Regions from separate parts of the Idiomarina sp. UBA4520 genome, predicted to be linked through region 4. Evidence: predicted binding sites of a transcription regulator. Region 4 holds the regulator's gene; each other region holds the start of a gene.
What was found. The regulator sigma-54, encoded in region 4, starts transcription at its own class of promoters, with help from an activator protein. The targets are predictions, from matches to a motif close to GTTGGCACGNNNNTNGNNT.

Region 1: B3850_RS02885 (DUF4168 domain-containing protein) is a predicted target of sigma-54. The motif match lies at 1,801-1,819, and genes of this name have one in related genera.
Region 2: B3850_RS00845 (P-II family nitrogen regulator) is a predicted target of sigma-54. The motif match lies at 1,676-1,694, and genes of this name have one in related genera.
Region 3: flhA (flagellar biosynthesis protein FlhA) is a predicted target of sigma-54. The motif match lies at 1,970-1,988, and genes of this name have one in related genera.

The regions. Positions count from the first base shown of each region.
Region 1 covers NZ_DGMK01000008.1:8,280-12,589, reverse strand. Annotated here, with positions in the region: gene B3850_RS02890 (TonB-dependent receptor) at 1-1,156, opposite strand, end outside; gene B3850_RS02885 (DUF4168 domain-containing protein) at 1,380-1,754, opposite strand; gene B3850_RS02880 (sensor histidine kinase) at 1,924-3,411, shown strand; gene B3850_RS02875 (sigma-54-dependent transcriptional regulator) at 3,411-4,310, shown strand, end outside.
Region 2 covers NZ_DGMK01000002.1:110,245-114,554, reverse strand. Annotated here, with positions in the region: gene glpQ (glycerophosphodiester phosphodiesterase) at 1-470, opposite strand, end outside; gene B3850_RS00850 (cysteine synthase A) at 463-1,515, opposite strand; gene B3850_RS00845 (P-II family nitrogen regulator) at 1,731-2,069, shown strand; gene B3850_RS00840 (ammonium transporter) at 2,081-3,268, shown strand; gene cfa (cyclopropane fatty acyl phospholipid synthase) at 3,340-4,310, shown strand, end outside.
Region 3 covers NZ_DGMK01000015.1:62,842-67,151, reverse strand. Annotated here, with positions in the region: gene flhA (flagellar biosynthesis protein FlhA) at 1-1,927, opposite strand, end outside; gene B3850_RS07385 (prepilin-type N-terminal cleavage/methylation domain-containing protein) at 2,085-2,501, shown strand; gene B3850_RS07380 (PulJ/GspJ family protein) at 2,495-3,019, shown strand; gene B3850_RS07375 (Type II secretion pathway-like protein) at 3,038-3,232, shown strand; gene B3850_RS07370 (PulJ/GspJ family protein) at 3,213-3,557, shown strand; gene ispH (4-hydroxy-3-methylbut-2-enyl diphosphate reductase) at 3,559-4,310, opposite strand, start outside.
Region 4 covers NZ_DGMK01000004.1:153,013-157,322, forward strand. Annotated here, with positions in the region: gene lptA (lipopolysaccharide transport periplasmic protein LptA) at 1-419, shown strand, start outside; gene lptB (LPS export ABC transporter ATP-binding protein) at 421-1,146, shown strand; gene B3850_RS02115 (RNA polymerase factor sigma-54) at 1,168-2,628, shown strand; gene hpf (ribosome hibernation promoting factor) at 2,655-2,942, shown strand; gene ptsN (PTS IIA-like nitrogen regulatory protein PtsN) at 2,946-3,416, shown strand; gene rapZ (RNase adapter RapZ) at 3,407-4,258, shown strand; gene B3850_RS02135 (HPr family phosphocarrier protein) at 4,251-4,310, shown strand, end outside.

The DNA of each region.
Region 1 (4,310 bases), on a different contig from region 4:
AATCACCGCGTAAACCAGCAATAAAGCGTAAGGTATCCGACTCAACGTCCCAGATACGAGGGCCTGCATCAACGGTACGGAAAAAGTTGATGTCTACACGCTCACCCCAAGGGTTGTTAGGGTGGTCTGCTGGCACATAAAGACCAGCGTCAGCATCTAAAGGTGTTGGTGCACCACCGGCTTTAGAGCGGTTATGCTGAGCGGCTATTTCAATGTAACCTTCGACGTCACGAGAAAACTCTTTGCGAGACTGGATTATTGCGCCCACACGCTCTGCTTCAGGGAAGATTTGAGCATAAGGACCGTAATCAAATACACAGCGAGTACCTACTTCAGAGCCAGGAGGGCAATCTGGATCGGGTTGCTCAGCTCCGTCAACGATAAAGCTTCCTGGGAAACCACGAGAAGAACGGAAATCGTTACCACCCCAAGGTGCTTGGTTTGCTGTGCCGTTACGACCAAATTCAGCACCGACTATAGAGGTGTTTTTCCAGTAGTCTAGAATCATGGTGGTGTTACTGTCATCACCACCGGTACCCCAGACTAAGCTCATGCTGGTTTCTTCGTAGTTCACATCACCGGTGGTACCACCGTGACTAGCTGTTAATTCAGTACCGACGAAATCGTCGCGTAGAATAATGTTTACAACACCGGCTACGGCGTCAGAACCATAAATAGCCGACGCACCGTCTTTAAGAATATCGATACGTTCAATGGCTGCGACTGGAATCGAGTTAATATCGACAAATGAATTAGCAACGCCTTCTGCGAACGAAGATACAGCGACACGACGTCCATTTAACAGAACTAAGGTCGAATCGGCACCAAAGCCACGCAAACTGATTGCAGCGGCACCGTTTGCAGTGGTGTCCTGACTGTTACCCTGAGTTGAGAAGGTGCCTACACCGGCAGATGGCAGACGCTCTAAAAGTTGTTGAAGGTTGTTAAAACCGGAAGCTTCAATACTTTCCCTGTCGATAACTTCGACTGGAGAAGCGCCTTCCATATCGGTTCTCGAAATACGTGAACCTGTAACCTGAATTCGTTCTAAACGCTCGTCTTCTGCTTGAGCGTCCTCTTGTGCAAAACTGTTTGGCGAATGAAACAGTGCGCCAACAGCTAGAGCACATAATGAGTACTTAAATGCTGTTTTCATTGTTGTTCTCCCCGCGATGGATAACATTTTGTTTTTCTTGTAACTATCGACGATAGTACTTAGTTGTTATTACACCAAATTAACAAATGATCAAGCGTTACACGCTAAATTGTGGGGATAGGTGGTAATTATGGTGGGACCACTACGACTTTAGTCGTAGTTACAAATAAAAACGGCCGGCTAAATTGCCGGCCGTTTCTCAATGGGGGTTCGCTAAAACGAATTAAGAATCAGAGGTTAACTCTTCCAAACGAGCACGCAGTTCTTCGTCGTTCTGAGCTTGCTGAATAATCATGTTGTACTCTTGAGGAGTAAGGCCTGCGTCTTCAACAGCCGCAATCATTTCTTTTTGAGCAGATTGCTGAATTCCGCGAGCTTCTTCTTGGTTTTCAGCGTTTTGGAACTTTTCACGATACTTTTCAGTAACGCCTTGTACTTCTTCCATTGCCGAAACAAACTTAACTAACATGCCTTCGGTAATTTCCTGAGTTTGCTGCTGTTGCTGAGCCATGTTGCCTTGAGCTTGTTGCTGTTGAGCCATAGCTGCAGTGCTACCCAGTGCGAATACCGTTGCTAATGCGATAATTGTCTTTTGCATGATAATCTCCTTGTTGATTCTGTCAGATTTACTAACGCTCTTACTAAAGCGAAGACTGTGCCAACTTTACAAGTAACTGTTTTTAAAGTGCTTTATTTAGTTCGATTAAAAGCAACAGAAAGAATCCTTAAAAATGTGTATCCTGAAGACACAGTCAAAGGAGGCGTGTGTGACAAAAGTATACAATTGGTCTCTATCGAGCCTGCAACGGCGGCTACTGGCTTATGTTGTGGTTCCTATGCTGCTGATATCGGGCGCGGCAATCACCGTTGGTCTTCAGGTAGCTTCAGAAAATGCTAATGACCGCCTGAAAAGCGACTTAGAGTTATTGGGACGCGCGATTAGCTTACCTATTAGTGATGCGTTGCTGAATAACGACTTAGATACGGTGCAGGCCAACCTGGACTCAGTATTTAGCATTGGCCGGGTTTATGGAGCCTCTGTATATAACGTCTATGGTGAGCAGGTTGCTGAAGCGGGCGTAACGGAAACCGATTTAAGTAACAGCCGCCTTGCTTTGCAAACCGTACAAACAGGCATCAAACAGGACGATTACCGTCGCGTAGAGGGACGTGATGTCTTTTCTCAGTTTCTTCCCATTGTCGATAGAGGTGGCCGAATTATCGGGCTACTGCAAATTAATCGCCGGGCGAGTGACTTCGATGAGTCTTTCGAAGAGCTTAGCCAATATGCTTGGCTAACCTGGGGAGCCTTTGCGCTCATTACCATAGCGGTGCTGGTTTTTGGACACTATCGAGGCGTTGGGCGACATGTGGTTCAATTGAAAGACGCCATGTTGCAAGTGGCTGGGGGGAACCGTACAGCCCGTGTAAAACCTGAGGGACCTTCTGAGTTGCAGGAGGTTGCGCAAGGGCTTAACCGAATGCTGGACAGCATAGAGCAAGCCGAAAAAGAATTAGAACAACGCCGACAACACGAAGCCTCGCTTCAGCAAGCATTACGCGAACAAGAAAAGATGGCGGCAATAGGAAGCGTTGCCAGCGGCGTTGCACACGAACTTGGGGCTCCGCTTACCGTTATCGACGGACGTGCCAGCCGGCTACTAAGAACCCATAAAGATGAAGAGAGTCAGCGTCAATTGCAGGCCGTTCGCGGTCAGGTGCAGCGGTTAACCGGATTGGTCAACCAATTGCTCGCGTTCTCCAGAACGCCAGTTCAGCACCGAGAGTCTATAGCGCTGGCAACCTTGATAGATACGGCAATAACCAGCATTCAGTTTGAGCAAGACAAAGGCGCCGCCAGAGTCGAACTGGGTGAGTTACCTGCTGTCACACTAAAAGTTGATATTAAACGGTTGGAACTGGCCTTGGTCAACGTGATGCGTAATGCGCTACAGGCAGCACAGCACGTGGTGAATATAAACGCAGAGGTCGACAGCAATAGCGCGTTGAAAATAATTATTGATGATGACGGTGAAGGTCTGCCTGACAATATGAAAGAAAAAGCCTTGCACCCGTTTGAGACCAATAAACCACAAGGTAAAGGCACCGGTTTGGGGCTGACGATAGTGAAACATGTTTTGAGTGATCATCAGGGCGAATTGACGTTAACGAATAACGATAAGGGTGGCTGTCGCGTCATTTTATGTTTGCCGGCATCGAGTCTGGCCGATAAGCCTGCACTAGGAGGTCAATAATGGCGGTACTTAAAGCTGTCATAGGTGTTGTTGAAGATGACCCTGCATTACAGGAGCTTTTGGTCGAAGAACTTGAAGCGGAAGGCTACCAGGTGGATGCCTGGGGAAGTTTAGAAGACTTTAAGAGCAGCAATGCAAGCCCTGACTTAATTGTCAGCGATATACGCCTGCCCGGAGAATCGGGTTTAACCTTACTGGAAGACTTGAAGCAGCACGATAACCCGCCTGCGCTACTGCTGATAACGGCATTTGGCACGGTCGACCAGGCGGTTGATGCGCTGAAAAAAGGTGCCGATGACTTTCTGACAAAACCGCTGGATATTGAGCACTTGCTGTTGAGCGTTGAACGGATATTAGAGCATCGCTCATTACAGCGGGAACTGAAACGTTATAAACAGCAGCAGAAAGGTCCCGGTGGCTTGGTCGGACAAAGCCCGGCTATGCGCAAGCTTTATGACCAAATTGAACACATTGCGCCAACCGGCGGCAGTGTTCTTATTACCGGCGAAAGCGGTACAGGTAAGGAGTTAGTGGCTAAAGCCTTACATGAGCTGAGTGATAGATCTGACAAGCCTTTCCAGGCGGTAAACTGTGCGGGTATTCCAGCCGACTTAATGGAAAGTGAGTTCTTTGGTCACACGGCGGGGGCTTTTACCGGCGCGCAGAATAAGCGGCAGGGGCTTTTAAAGCAAGCCGACGGCGGCACCTTATTGTTGGATGAAATTGGCGAAATGCCAATGGCGCTTCAGGCCAAATTATTGCGTGTTTTACAAGAAGGCACGATAAGAGCCGTTGGTAGCGACAAAGAAGAGCAAGTTGATGTTCGCATTCTTGCTGCGACGCACCAGGATTTAGAGCGGTTGGTTGAAGAGGGCAAATTCCGGCAAGATTTATTTTAT
Region 2 (4,310 bases), on a different contig from region 4:
AATTTGAGTTGCTCGTCCAGGGTTTGAATGGGAAAGCGAACCTCAGTATTTGCGAAGCGCTTAGGATATACCAGCTCATAGTCCTTATGCCGTGGCGTTATTGACAGCTGTTTTAACTCAGCAAGGGAAAAATCCACCACATAATAATGGCCATCGGGACGGTGCTTTTCCGGAAATACCTGGGAAACATCGGTAATGTAATCCAGCACTTCGTCATGCAGCACAACAGGCACACTGTCACGGGTTAACTGTATGTCTTGCTCAATATAGTCTGCGCCCATTGCATGCGCCATAACGGTGCTGGCTTGCGAGTGCTCGGGTACATAACCCGATGCTCCCCGGTGTGCAATGTCTATAAACTGCGGTATTTTCAGGTCGGACAGTGACCCTTGCTGCGGCAGAACTTCCGCGGTTGCTGAAGAAACAATAACGCCCAGAAAACTTACCGCATAGACAAGTATTTTAGTCATTATTCCAGCTCACATTTAACACCTTATCGCCCAATGAACGATAGCGCTCAAACAATGCGTCTATCGGCTCCGGCTCAGTGCTCAACTCCCGGCCTCGAAGGTATTCCGGGTTATACAATTTACTGGCTGAACGTTCACCTAAGTCACAGGCGAAAGTCACAATACGTTGTCCAGCCCCTTTTTTCAGCGCTGCCGCTAAAGCAGCAGCAACATTCAGGGCAGAGCTGCTGCCGAGTACAATGCCGTCATGGTCGCGTACGTAACGGGAAATAGTCACTAAGTCCTGGTCCGGTAAGTTAACCGCATGGTCTATTTTTGCCTGCTTAAAGTTTTCCACTAAGCGCATAATACCGATGCCTTCAGTCATCGACCCGCCGTGTGATACATACTCGCCGGTTTTCAGAAACTCATAAATGCCAGAGCCGTCAGGGTCTGCCAGCCACACATCAATGGTCGAGTCCTGCTCTTTGAAAAACTTAGAATTACCGCCAATAGTACCGCCTGTGCCTGCCACCGACACAAAAACGTCGATATTGCCGTTCATTTGTTCCCAAATTTCGGGCGCAGTGTGCAGGTAATGCGCCCGTGCGTTACTGGTATTTTCAAACTGATTCGCCCACCAGCAGTCATCGCGCTCTTCGGCTAAACGACGTGCCGTATGGTAAAAGTGGTTTTCATTTTTAAAAGGTACCGGGTCCACCGCCATCAGCTCACCGCCGTGCAAGCGTATCATTCGCTCTTTTTCCGGAGTCTGATCATTGGGCATCACCGCCAGCATGTTTAATCCGTAAGCTTTAGCAACAACAGCCAAACCAATGCCAGTGTTACCCGCAGTACCCTCAACAACGGTCATCCCCGGCTTCAGCTCGCCACGTTCCATGGCATCTTCAATAAGCTGCTTTGCCGCACGGTCTTTAATAGAGCCGCCCGGGTTTTGAAACTCGCACTTCAGGAATATGTCGCACCCCGTCAAATCCGATAATGACGGAATACGTAAGAGATCGGTCTGCCCAATTAAGTCACTCTGACGTTCACCTACCAGCATGGCTAAACCCTTTAATCATTCAATAGTGTTGGTAAATAGTATCTCTTCTGAGCACACCGCATCAATAGGACTTTTTGGTGCAATGCACCCGCTTAGTGCAAGTTTCCGCTTTAATAAGCTCTTAAAAATAAATTTAACCTTAAAAATCAACACTTTGTTTTTTGGCATGGTTCGTGAAAGGCAAAGGTTAACACTGCATTAACAAGGTAAAGCCCATGAAAATGATTATCGCATTAATTAAGCCGTTTAAATTGGACGACGTGAAAGAGTCTTTATTCGAGATAGGCTGCCAAGGACTAACCGTATCGGAAGTCAGAGGTGTTGGTCGTCAAAAAGGACACACCGAACTTTACCGAGGCGCCGAATACACCGTTGATTTTCTCCCTAAAATTCGTATCGAAATTGCGGTTAGTGACGCGCAGCTAGAGCGAGCGTTAGAAGTCATTCAGTCAGCGGCGCAGACCGGCGCCATTGGCGATGGGAAAATTTTTGTCACCCCTTTAGAGCATTGCATACGCATTCGCACTGGAGAAACGAACGAACAAGCTTTATAGAGGAAGCACTCATGGAATCTCAACAGCACTTAGCGCAACTGCCTTATGTTTTAGACACTTTCTTTTTATTAATCTCCGGCGCCTTTGTTATGTGGATGGCCGCGGGTTTCTCTATGCTTGAAGCCGGTTTGGTCAGAGCTAAAAACACGACAGAGATACTGACTAAGAATATCACCCTATATGCGTTAGCCTGCCTCAGCTATTTGTTTATTGGTTATGCCATCATGTACCCAAATGCGGCGCCAACAGCCCACGCAGCTGACGCCGGCTTCTTTTTCCAAATGGTGTTTGTCGCCACCGCAATGTCTATTGTTTCGGGCGTTGTTGCAGAGCGCATGAAACTCAATAGCTTTTTACTTTTTTGTGTTGCATTAAGCGCCTTTATTTACCCAATCCAGGGCGCATGGAGCTGGGGTGGCGGTTTCCTGTCAGAACTTGGCTTCGTTGATTTTGCCGGTTCAAGTATTGTTCACCTAACCGGAGCATCCGCCGCTTTTGCCGCTGTTCTATTACTAGGTCCACGCTTGGGCAAATATTCTAAATCAGGTGCCGTAATGGCCATTCCAGGCGCTAATATGCCACTGGCCACTTTGGGAACTCTGGTTTTATGGTTCGGATGGTTCGGCTTTAATGGCGGCTCTCAGCTTGCATTAAGCTCTACCGCAGATGCCAATGCTATTGCTTCCGCCTTTGTGAATACCAACATATCAGCAGCGGGAGGAACGGTCGCGGCCTATTTGTTTACCAAAGTCTTTTTTAAAAAGGCTGACCTCACGATGATTCTAAATGGCGCCCTCGCAGGCTTAGTTGCTATAACAGCACAACCCGTTACTCCACCAAGTTGGCTGGCGGCCATTGTTGGCTTTACGGCAGGAATACTGGTTGTGCTATCCATTATTTTTCTGGACAAACTGCATATCGATGACCCTGTTGGGGCTATTTCAGTTCACGGGGTGGTGGGAATATTCGGTACCCTGGTCGTTCCAATCAGTGACTCGGGGGCAACTCTGCTTAACCAGTTGATAGGAGCATCCGTCATTCTGGCCTGGGGCTTTTTAACGAGCTTTGTCCTTTGGGGGTTACTGAAATTCACAATCGGAATAAGGGTCACCAAAGAACAAGAGTATGCGGGCTTAGATAAAGTGGACTGCGGCGTGGAGGCTTACCCTGAATTTATTCGCTCTCCGGAAGGACAGTGACTACTCATTGTCAGGGTTATAGCTTCCTGTTAAGTTAATGCGACATTTCTGGAAAGAATGGACCAAATGTTATGGCAACCTCTAAGGCATATGTTGAGGAATTATTAGCCAAGGCCGATATTCGCATTAACGGAAACCGCGCCTGGGATATGCAAGTTCATGACGAGTCTGTTTTTGATGAGGCTCTTTCGCGTGGCAACCTGGGACTTGGTGAGTCTTATATGGCTCGGCTGTGGGACGCCGAGTCACTGGATCAGTTCTTTTTTAAGCTGCTGCGCTCTGGCATTCAGGACGAAGTAAACCCTGCCCGGCTCATTTTTCATTCTCTGAAAAGCCGCTTATTTAACTTACAGGACAAGTCGCGTGCCTGGAAAGTCGGACAACACCACTACGACATGGGCAACGACCTGTATCAAGCCATGCTTGATGACAACATGGTCTATACCTGCGGTTACTGGGAAAAAGCGGATAACGTAAACGACGCACAACGTGACAAGCTAGAGCTATGCTGCCAAAAGCTAGGGCTGAAACCAGGCATGACGGTGCTGGATATTGGTTGCGGCTGGGGTAGCTTCATGAAATACGCTGCTGAAAACTATGGTGTGAAATGTGTGGGCGTCACCATTTCCAAAGAGCAGGTGGCGCTGGGCGAGAAACGCTGTGAGGGGCTACCTGTCGAGTTCCGTTTACAGGACTACCGTGACTTAAACGAGCAGTTTGACCGAGTCATTAGCTTGGGCATGTTTGAGCACGTTGGGCAGAAAAACTACGACGACTATATGGATGTGGCATTACGCTGCACCAAGCCTGACGGACTTTTTCTGCTGCACACTATTGGTAAAAACGTCAGTGATACTGCGGCAGACCCATGGATAAGCAAATACATTTTCCCCAACGGCGAAATTCCTTCTATTTCTCAAATTGGACAAGCACTGGAACAGAAGTTTGTCTGCGAAGATCTTCATAACTTTGGGGCGTATTACGATAAAACGCTCATGGCTTGGTTTGAGAACTTTGATGCGGCCTGGCCGCAGCTTAAAAG
Region 3 (4,310 bases), on a different contig from region 4:
GCAAGCGTTCGGCTAAACCTGGTTCAATACCTGCGCCTTGCTGATTTCCGTCGTTACCAGCCATCTGTAGTGACTGATGCAACATCTGTTCCAACTCTGGCGCCAAAGTTATGACAGGCAGTTCTGTTTCACCTTCAGAGATATCCTGAACAATCAGTCGGCGCAGAGAAATTCGCACAGCGGCCGTTAATACGTCAGGGTCCTGACTGCGGCCGGCATACTCAACCAGCGTTTGCACAATGGTGCGCATATCGCGAATGGCAATGCCCTCATCCAGTAAGTTCTGTAACACTTTCACGAAGTTGCCCAGGGACAATAAGTCAGGAATAAGTCCTTCCACCAATTTCGGATGCGTGCGACCCAGTCTATCAAGCAGCTCTTGAGCTTCTTCATGACCCAGCAGTTGCGACGCATGGTTAGTAACAATTTGACTTAAGTGAGTGGCCACTACCGTCGCAGCATCCACTACGGTGTAACCCAGAGTTTGGGCGTGCTCTTTTTGCTCTGGGCGGATCCACACTGCGTCCAGACCGAAAGCAGGGTCAGTGGTTTTTTCGCCTTCAAGTTCCCCGAAGACCTGACCCGGATTAATAGCAAGCTCCCAATCGTGGCGAATTTCCGCTTCACCCATGGTCACACCCATTAATGTAATACGGTAGCTGTTAGGCCCTAAGTCGAGGTTATCCCGAATATGCACCGCGGGTACCAGGAAGCCGAATTCCTGCGACTGCTTCTTACGCACACCTTTAATACGGGAGAGAAGCTCACCGCCTTGTTGCTTGTCTACCAGCGGAATAAGGCGGTAGCCAACTTCCAAACCAATGGTGTCAACATGTCGAACATCGTCCCAGGACAGTTCTTTTTGCTGTGCCTGCTGAACTTGCTGCTCTTGTTCTTTTTCAACCAGCTCGCCTTGCTCGGTCTTGTTCTTCTTAAGTTTGAAGTATGCAGCGCCCGCAAGAACCGCCGACATGCTTAGAAACGCTAAATGCGGCATGCCCGGAATAACACCCATAGCGAACAATACTGAACTGGAAATAACCAATACTTTCGGGTTGTCGAGCAACTGCAGAACGACTGCGTCACCCATGTCTTTGCTGTCATTTTCGCGGGTAATAATAATTGCAGTCGCAACAGACAGTAACAGCGCTGGAATTTGGGCGACCAAGCCGTCACCAATGGTCAGTAGCGTGTAGACTTCTACCGCTTCACCGAAGGTCAGTCCGTACTGGATCATACCAATGAGCAGACCACCAACAATGTTGATAAGCAGAATAAGAATACCGGCGATGGCGTCGCCTTTAACAAATTTACTGGCACCGTCCATCGAGCCGTAGAAGTCAGCTTCCCGAGTGACGTCACTGCGTCGCTGTTTAGCTTCTTCCTGGTTAATGAGACCTGCGTTCAAATCCGCATCAATGGCCATTTGTTTACCGGGCATGGCGTCCAACGTAAAGCGAGCGGTTACTTCGGAGATACGCCCCGCACCCTTAGTAATAACCACGAAGTTAATAATAACGAGAATGGCGAAGACCACTAAACCAACGGTGTAGTTACCGCCGATGACAACACTACCAAAGGCTTCAATGACGCTACCTGCTGCGCCCGGCCCATTGTGGCCCTCGAGTAAAACGATACGTGTCGATGCCACGTTTAAGCTAAGCCGCAGTACTGTGGCGATAAGCAGAACTGTCGGAAAGGCAGCGAAATCCAGTGGTCGTTGGGTATAAACCGCAACCAGCATAACCACTAGCGATAGTGTAATAGAGAACGAAAACAGAATATCCAGCACCATTGCCGGAATAGGCAGCACCACCATCGCCAAAATGGCCATAATGGCTAAAGGTGTACCAAAGCCTTTAATTAAATGGGCATTGTTTTGCGTGAAATTTCTTAAACTTACTAACTTTTCGGCACCGCTCGCCATACGTCTTCCTGTTGCGTCAAAAAGTTGAACCTGCGGTGTTTTATTCAAGAATCGAGCCAGCTTTTTAAATACTTGCTGACAATACATTGCGAACTAGCTTACAGACATTTTTCTGCTTACGGCTAAACTATCTTCACTTCGAATAACAGGGGGCTCTGTGCGCGGTTACTCCTTAATTGAATTGCTGATTGCATTGGCTATAACGGCTGGGTTAGGTGCCTTGTCGATGCCTTTGTTCAAACAGCAGACTGAAAGTTTATTACTGCAGCAGGCGAGCTCTCGGTGGCTGTCGTATTTATACCAAGTCAAAGCAAAAGCACAACGAGCGGAGGACAATATAATGGCGGATCTCGTGCCTCTCGAAGGGCCTTCATATGTGTTTGAGCTGGCAACGGAGTCGACTTATAGCTCAACAAGCCCGTTAATATTCTACGGTGTTTCTGGCGGTGCTGCGCCCGGGCATATTCGTATCACGAACGAAAGTAATACCGTGAAAGTCATTATTAGCAGCAAGGGTCGAATACGCGCCTGTGTCAGTCATGGTCCAGTTTTGCCTGGTTTGTCCTTATGCTAGTCAGAAAGCACGCTCAAAAAAGTAATGGATACAGCTTAATTGAAGTGCTTGTTGCTGCGTCACTGGGAGCCGTTATTGTCATGACTGCACAACAGCTATTGCAATGGCAGAAAGGCGCTCAACATAGCTCCGTTTCAAAGGCACGGTTTACGTTGAGCGGGCAAGCGGTTGCAGAGGAGTTTTTTAGCAGTTTAAGCAATTCGATGGTTGAAGGCGTGCAAAACCCAGAGCGTGGTTGCTATATCTTTCCGACACAAAACGGAGGCTCTGTCGGTTTTAGGGTTAGAGGTTATCAATTACAACATAACCCGATGACGCTGGACTGCGCGGGTTATGGTTGGCAGTCGTTAACCGATAGAGCGCAATTTTACGTTCAGGAATTACAGGTTGAGGCTGATGCCTCCTTAAATTCAGAAAACAGCTCAAAGTTGTTTATTACATTGTTGATTTCGCGAGAGACAACCCAAGGCGTTCAGGAACAACAATTTAATCGGACAATTACGGTTTTCCCTCAGTAACAGAAATGGATGTTCATTATGAAAGCGAAAGGATTCGCGTTGATATTAACTTTAGTCACACTCATAAGCCTTAGCTCCGCGAGCTTGGCTGCTCTGTTGTTTTATGCGCAAATGCTGGAAGCTCAGCAAGCTCATCAGTGGGAAGTGCTTTCTGAACAACTTGCGGCTGACTTTAACCAACAAAAAGCGCTTTATGAGTTATCGCAGCAGTAAAGGCTTTTCGCTGGTTGAGACATTAGTGGCTTCCGCACTTGTTGCTATGTGGGCTGTAAGCAGCCAGCAACTGCTTCAGATAGGATTAACTGCTATTGAGAGAGCTGAGCGCAAAGCTCAGGCTGTTGAGGTTTTAAATAGTTATATACAGGACTCTCACCTTGCTTGGGAAAATGGCTCTCCCCCACCTGCCCAAACTACTGAGAACGGGTTCACCATTATCTCCAATGTGAATTCATTAGACGAGGACAATGCCACGGTCGACATCAAGATAAGTCGAGGAGAAAGGCGTTTGTACTCATTGGAAATCTGGTTATCTCGATAAATTACGCTGCTGGATGAGGTCTTAACTCTGGTGGAATAGAGAAAGTGATGTTTTCTTCGCGGCCACTGAGTTCTACAGCCGTTTTTCCACCCCAGGACTGAAGCTTGGCAATAACTTCCTGCACCAATACTTCAGGTGCTGAAGCGCCGGCTGTGACAGCGACTTTCTTTTTGCCTTCAAGCCATGACTTATCAATACAGCTGGCATCATCAATCAAGTAGGCCGGTGTGCCCATCTTTTCTGACAGCTCACGCAAACGGTTTGAGTTTGAGCTATTGCGCGCTCCGACAACCAACATTATATCCGCGTCACTAGCCAATTCACGCACTGCGTCCTGACGGTTTTGGGTGGCATAGCAAATATCGTCTTTTCGTGGGCCGTTAATATCTGGGAATTTCTGACGCAGGGCTTCAATAACGTCGGCAGTGTCATCAACCGACAACGTTGTTTGGCTCATGTAATGAAGATTTTTCGGATCTTTCACTTCCAGGTTTTCAACGTCTTCCGGCGACTCAACCAGATAAATGCCGCCCTCTTCGTTTTTATACTGGCCCATTGTGCCTTCAACTTCCGGATGGCCGGCATGACCAATGAGCACACACTCGTGTCCTTTGCGGCTGGCACGGGTGACTTCCATATGTACTTTGGTTACCAGAGGACACGTGGCATCAAACACTTTTAAACCGCGATCTTTGGCTTCCTGACGCACCGCCTGAGAAACGCCGTGAGCACTGAAAATCACGATATGATCGT
Region 4 (4,310 bases):
ACGAGCAGTTCGACATCAAGAATAATAAGCTAGTACTGACTGATAACGTTATCATTCGGCAAGGTACCTTGCTTATTAACGCTGACCGACTTGAAGCCTCTGCCAGTGAAAACGGTGAACAAGCAGACACCTTTATTGCGGAAGGCTCTCCGGCAACCTATACACAAACGCTGGAAAACGGAAATGAAATTAGTGCTCAAGCCAATAAGATAACCTACTTCCAGACTGAGCAGCGGCTTGAACTCAGTGGCGATGCAAAAATTTCGCAAGGTACCAGTAGTTCAAGTGGCGATACTATTGTTTATGACTTGGCTGAGCAAACCATCTCGGCAAGCAGTTCTGATACCGATAACGGACGCGTGATTACGATATTTACGCCGAAAACAAAAGACGACAAAAACGATAACGAGAACCCTTAATATGGCAACCTTACGAGTTAAACATCTCGCCAAAAGCTTTAAGCGTCGTCAGGTTGTAAAAGACGTTAGTCTGGAAGTCAGTCAGGGCCAAATTATTGGGCTGTTAGGCCCAAATGGCGCAGGGAAGACAACAACCTTCTATATGATTGTCGGCTTGATCAACAGCGACAAAGGCCAGATTTTACTGGATAAAGACGACTTAACCGCCCTGCCGATGCACGAGCGTGCTCGCCGCGGAATTGGCTACTTACCGCAAGAGGCGTCTATTTTCAGAAAATTGACCGTGCGTGATAACTTGATGGCTATTTTAGAAACTCGCAAAGAGCTCTCTGCAAACGAGCGCGAAGAGCAGCTCGACTCGCTGCTGGAAGAGTTTAATATTGGGCATATCGCTAATAGCCTGGGCATGAGTTTATCTGGCGGCGAGAGGCGCCGCGTTGAAATCGCCCGCGCATTAGCTGCTGAGCCCACGTTTATTCTGTTAGATGAGCCTTTCGCAGGCGTTGACCCTATTTCGGTTATCGATATTAAGAAAATTGTTGAACATTTGAAGCAGCGTGGTATTGGTGTACTTATTACCGATCATAATGTCAGAGAAACGCTGTCCGTTTGTGAACACGCGTATATTGTTAGCCACGGAGAACTTATTGCCAGCGGAGATGCAGAAAGTATATTATCGAATCAACAGGTTAAAGACGTTTACCTCGGTGAGCAGTTCACCCTTTAATGTGATACCGGGACGATAACCATGAGACAAAGTCTGCAGCTAAAAATTGGTCAGCAACTGACCATGACGCCTCAGTTACAACAAGCTATACGCTTGCTGCAGCTCTCTTCGCTCGACTTACAGGCAGAGATTCAAGACGCTCTGGACAATAACCCATTGTTAGAAGTCGAGAGTGAGCAGTCCCAGGACAGCGACAGCGCGGATCATGTAAACTCCTTACATAAAGACGACAGCCAACGAGAAACATCCGACGTTATTAAAACTCAGGAAATGCCGGAAGATCTGCCTGTCGACAGTACCTGGGACGATACTTATTCGTCATCTACGCCAGTCAATGGCGCAGCATCGAGCAGTAAGTCGTACGACGGCGACTACGAGGTTTACCAAGGCTCAACCAGCGAATCTCTGCAGGATCATCTCATTTGGCAAATGCAGCTCTCACACTTTTCTGAGGAAGACACCGCCATTGGCGAAGCCATTATTGAGGCTATTGACGACAACGGTTATTTAACCGCAGATATCGACGACATTATAGAGTCTGTGCGCCTACCCGAGGTTGGCGAGGAAGAAGTTTGCATGGTACTCAAGCGCATTCAACATTTCGACCCTGTCGGAGTTGGTGCGCGCACAGTTAGTGAGTGTCTCGCCATTCAGTTAAGACAACTGGATGACCGCACGCCCTTCAAATATGACGCCCTAACCCTTGTTTGCGATCATATGGACTTGTTAGGCAACCGCGACTTTCGCAATATTCAGCGCAAGCTGAAGCTATCAGAAAACGACTTACGAGAAGTCATGCGCCTAATTCAGCAAATGCACCCACACCCGGGCGAACAAGTTGCTCAGCAAGAAGTCGAGTACGTTATTCCTGACGTTGCAGTCATGAAAAAGAATGGCCGCTGGGTGGTCGAATTAAACCCCGATAGCGTACCTAAATTAAAGGTCAATGAAGAATACGCGGCACTGAGTAAAGCGGCGAAGTCCTCGGCAGACAGTCAGTATATTAAAAACCATACGCAAGAAGCTCGTTGGTTTATTAAAAGCCTCGAAAGCCGTAATGAAACACTGCTGAAAGTTGCCAACTGCATTGTCCAGCGCCAGCAAGGCTTTTTTGAGTACGGCGAAGAGGCAATGAAGCCTATGGTACTCAACGATGTCGCCGAAGCGGTAGAAATGCATGAAAGTACTATTTCACGAGTGACAACGCAGAAGTTTTTACATTGCCCAAGAGGCATTTTTGAACTGAAATACTTTTTCTCTAGCCATGTCAGTACAGAAGGTGGAGGTGAGTGTTCAAGTACCGCAATACGTGCTTTAATTAAGAAGTTGGTCGCTGCAGAAAATCGTAGCAAACCATTAAGCGACAGCAAAATCGCTGAACTGATAGCCGAGCAAGGCATCAAAGTAGCGAGGAGGACAATTGCGAAGTACCGGGAATCATTGAATATTCCCTCATCGAGTCAACGCAAGAGTCTTTTATAACTTGTAAACTGCAGAAGGAAGACGTTATGCAAATTAATCTTACTGGTCATCATATCGATATCACTGAGTCTCTGCGTGAGTATGTGGATACAAAATTTGCTAAGTTAGAGCGCCATTTTGACCATATAACCAACGTTCACGTCATCCTTAATGTTGAAAAAACGAATCAAAAAGCAGAAGCTACCGTGCATTTGAACGGCGGCGAAATTTTTGCTGACTCTGTTCACGATGATATGTACGCAGCGATTGACGGCTTAATCAACAAACTCGACCGTCAGGTTATTAAACACAAAGAAAAAATGAAAAAGCATTAGTCCATGCAAATAAGTGAGTTGTTAAGCCCCGACTGCACCAAGTGTGCAGTCGAGGGTGCAAGTAAAAAGCGGTTATTAGAGACCATTAGCCAAATTGTTGCGCCGAAACTGTCAGGCATTACCCGTCATGACATTTTTGAAAGCCTTATAAATCGCGAGCGCTTGGGAAGTACCGGCATTGGTTTAGGTATTGCGATACCCCATGGACGACTCGCTAAAGCCAGCCATCCGGTTGCCGTATTATTGACGTTGGATGAGCCGATTGAATTTGACGCTATTGATAACCAGCCGGTTGATATTGTTTTTGCGCTGTTAGTGCCTGAGTCAGAGCATGAAAACCATTTACAGACACTGGCCGCAGTTGCACGTCGCATGAACGACAAAGATTGCACCAGAGCACTTCGCAACGCTGATACAGACAACGCACTTTATCAACTATTTATTGGGGAAGGTGAAGATAAGCCATGCAACTGATTATTGTCAGTGGTCGCTCGGGATCGGGTAAAACTATCGCCCTTCGAGTACTCGAGGATCTTGGCTTTTACTGTGTCGACAACTTACCCATTAGCCTACTACCAACACTGGTCCATGCGGTCATGGAACAGTATTCTAAAATTGCCATAAGCATTGACGTTCGCAACTTGCCAGAGCATTCAGAAGAGCTGCTCGATTCACTGAATTTTCTACCCAAAGGGGTTGAACCCGAAGTGCTATTTATTGATGCCGACGACAACACCCTGCTTAAGCGATTTGGTGAAACACGCCGGTTGCACCCGCTGTCGCAAAAAGAGTTACCTCTGGTTGATGCATTACAAGCCGAGCTTAAATTGTTAGAGCCCATTATGGAGCGCGCTACCTGGCGCCTCGACAGCAGCGACTTGTCATTGCATCAACTTAGCGAAGAGGTGCGAGAGCGTGTATTAGGCAGAGCAGATAAAAAACTGATTATCGTCTTTCAGTCCTTTGGTTTTAAGTACGGGCTGCCTAAAGACGCCGACTTTGTGTTTGACGCTCGCATATTGCCTAATCCGCACTGGCAACCCGAGCTCAAATTGCTCACGGGGTTAGACCCGGATGTGCAGCATTATTTCCGACAACAGCCGTTAGTGACTAAGTTTATTTATCAGCTCGAAAACTTTTTGGGAACCTGGCTGCCACACTTTCAGCGCAGCAACCGCAGCTACTTAACGATTGCTACAGGCTGTACTGGCGGGCAGCATCGCTCCGTTTATATTTCTCAGCAGTTAGCAGAGCGTTTTGAACAAAAATCGGTGAAAGTTCAAGTCCGTCATCGGGAGTTAAAGCAGCATGACTAAAGCTTGCAAGACACTTGTTATACGCAATAAACTAGGACTTCATGCTCGGGCA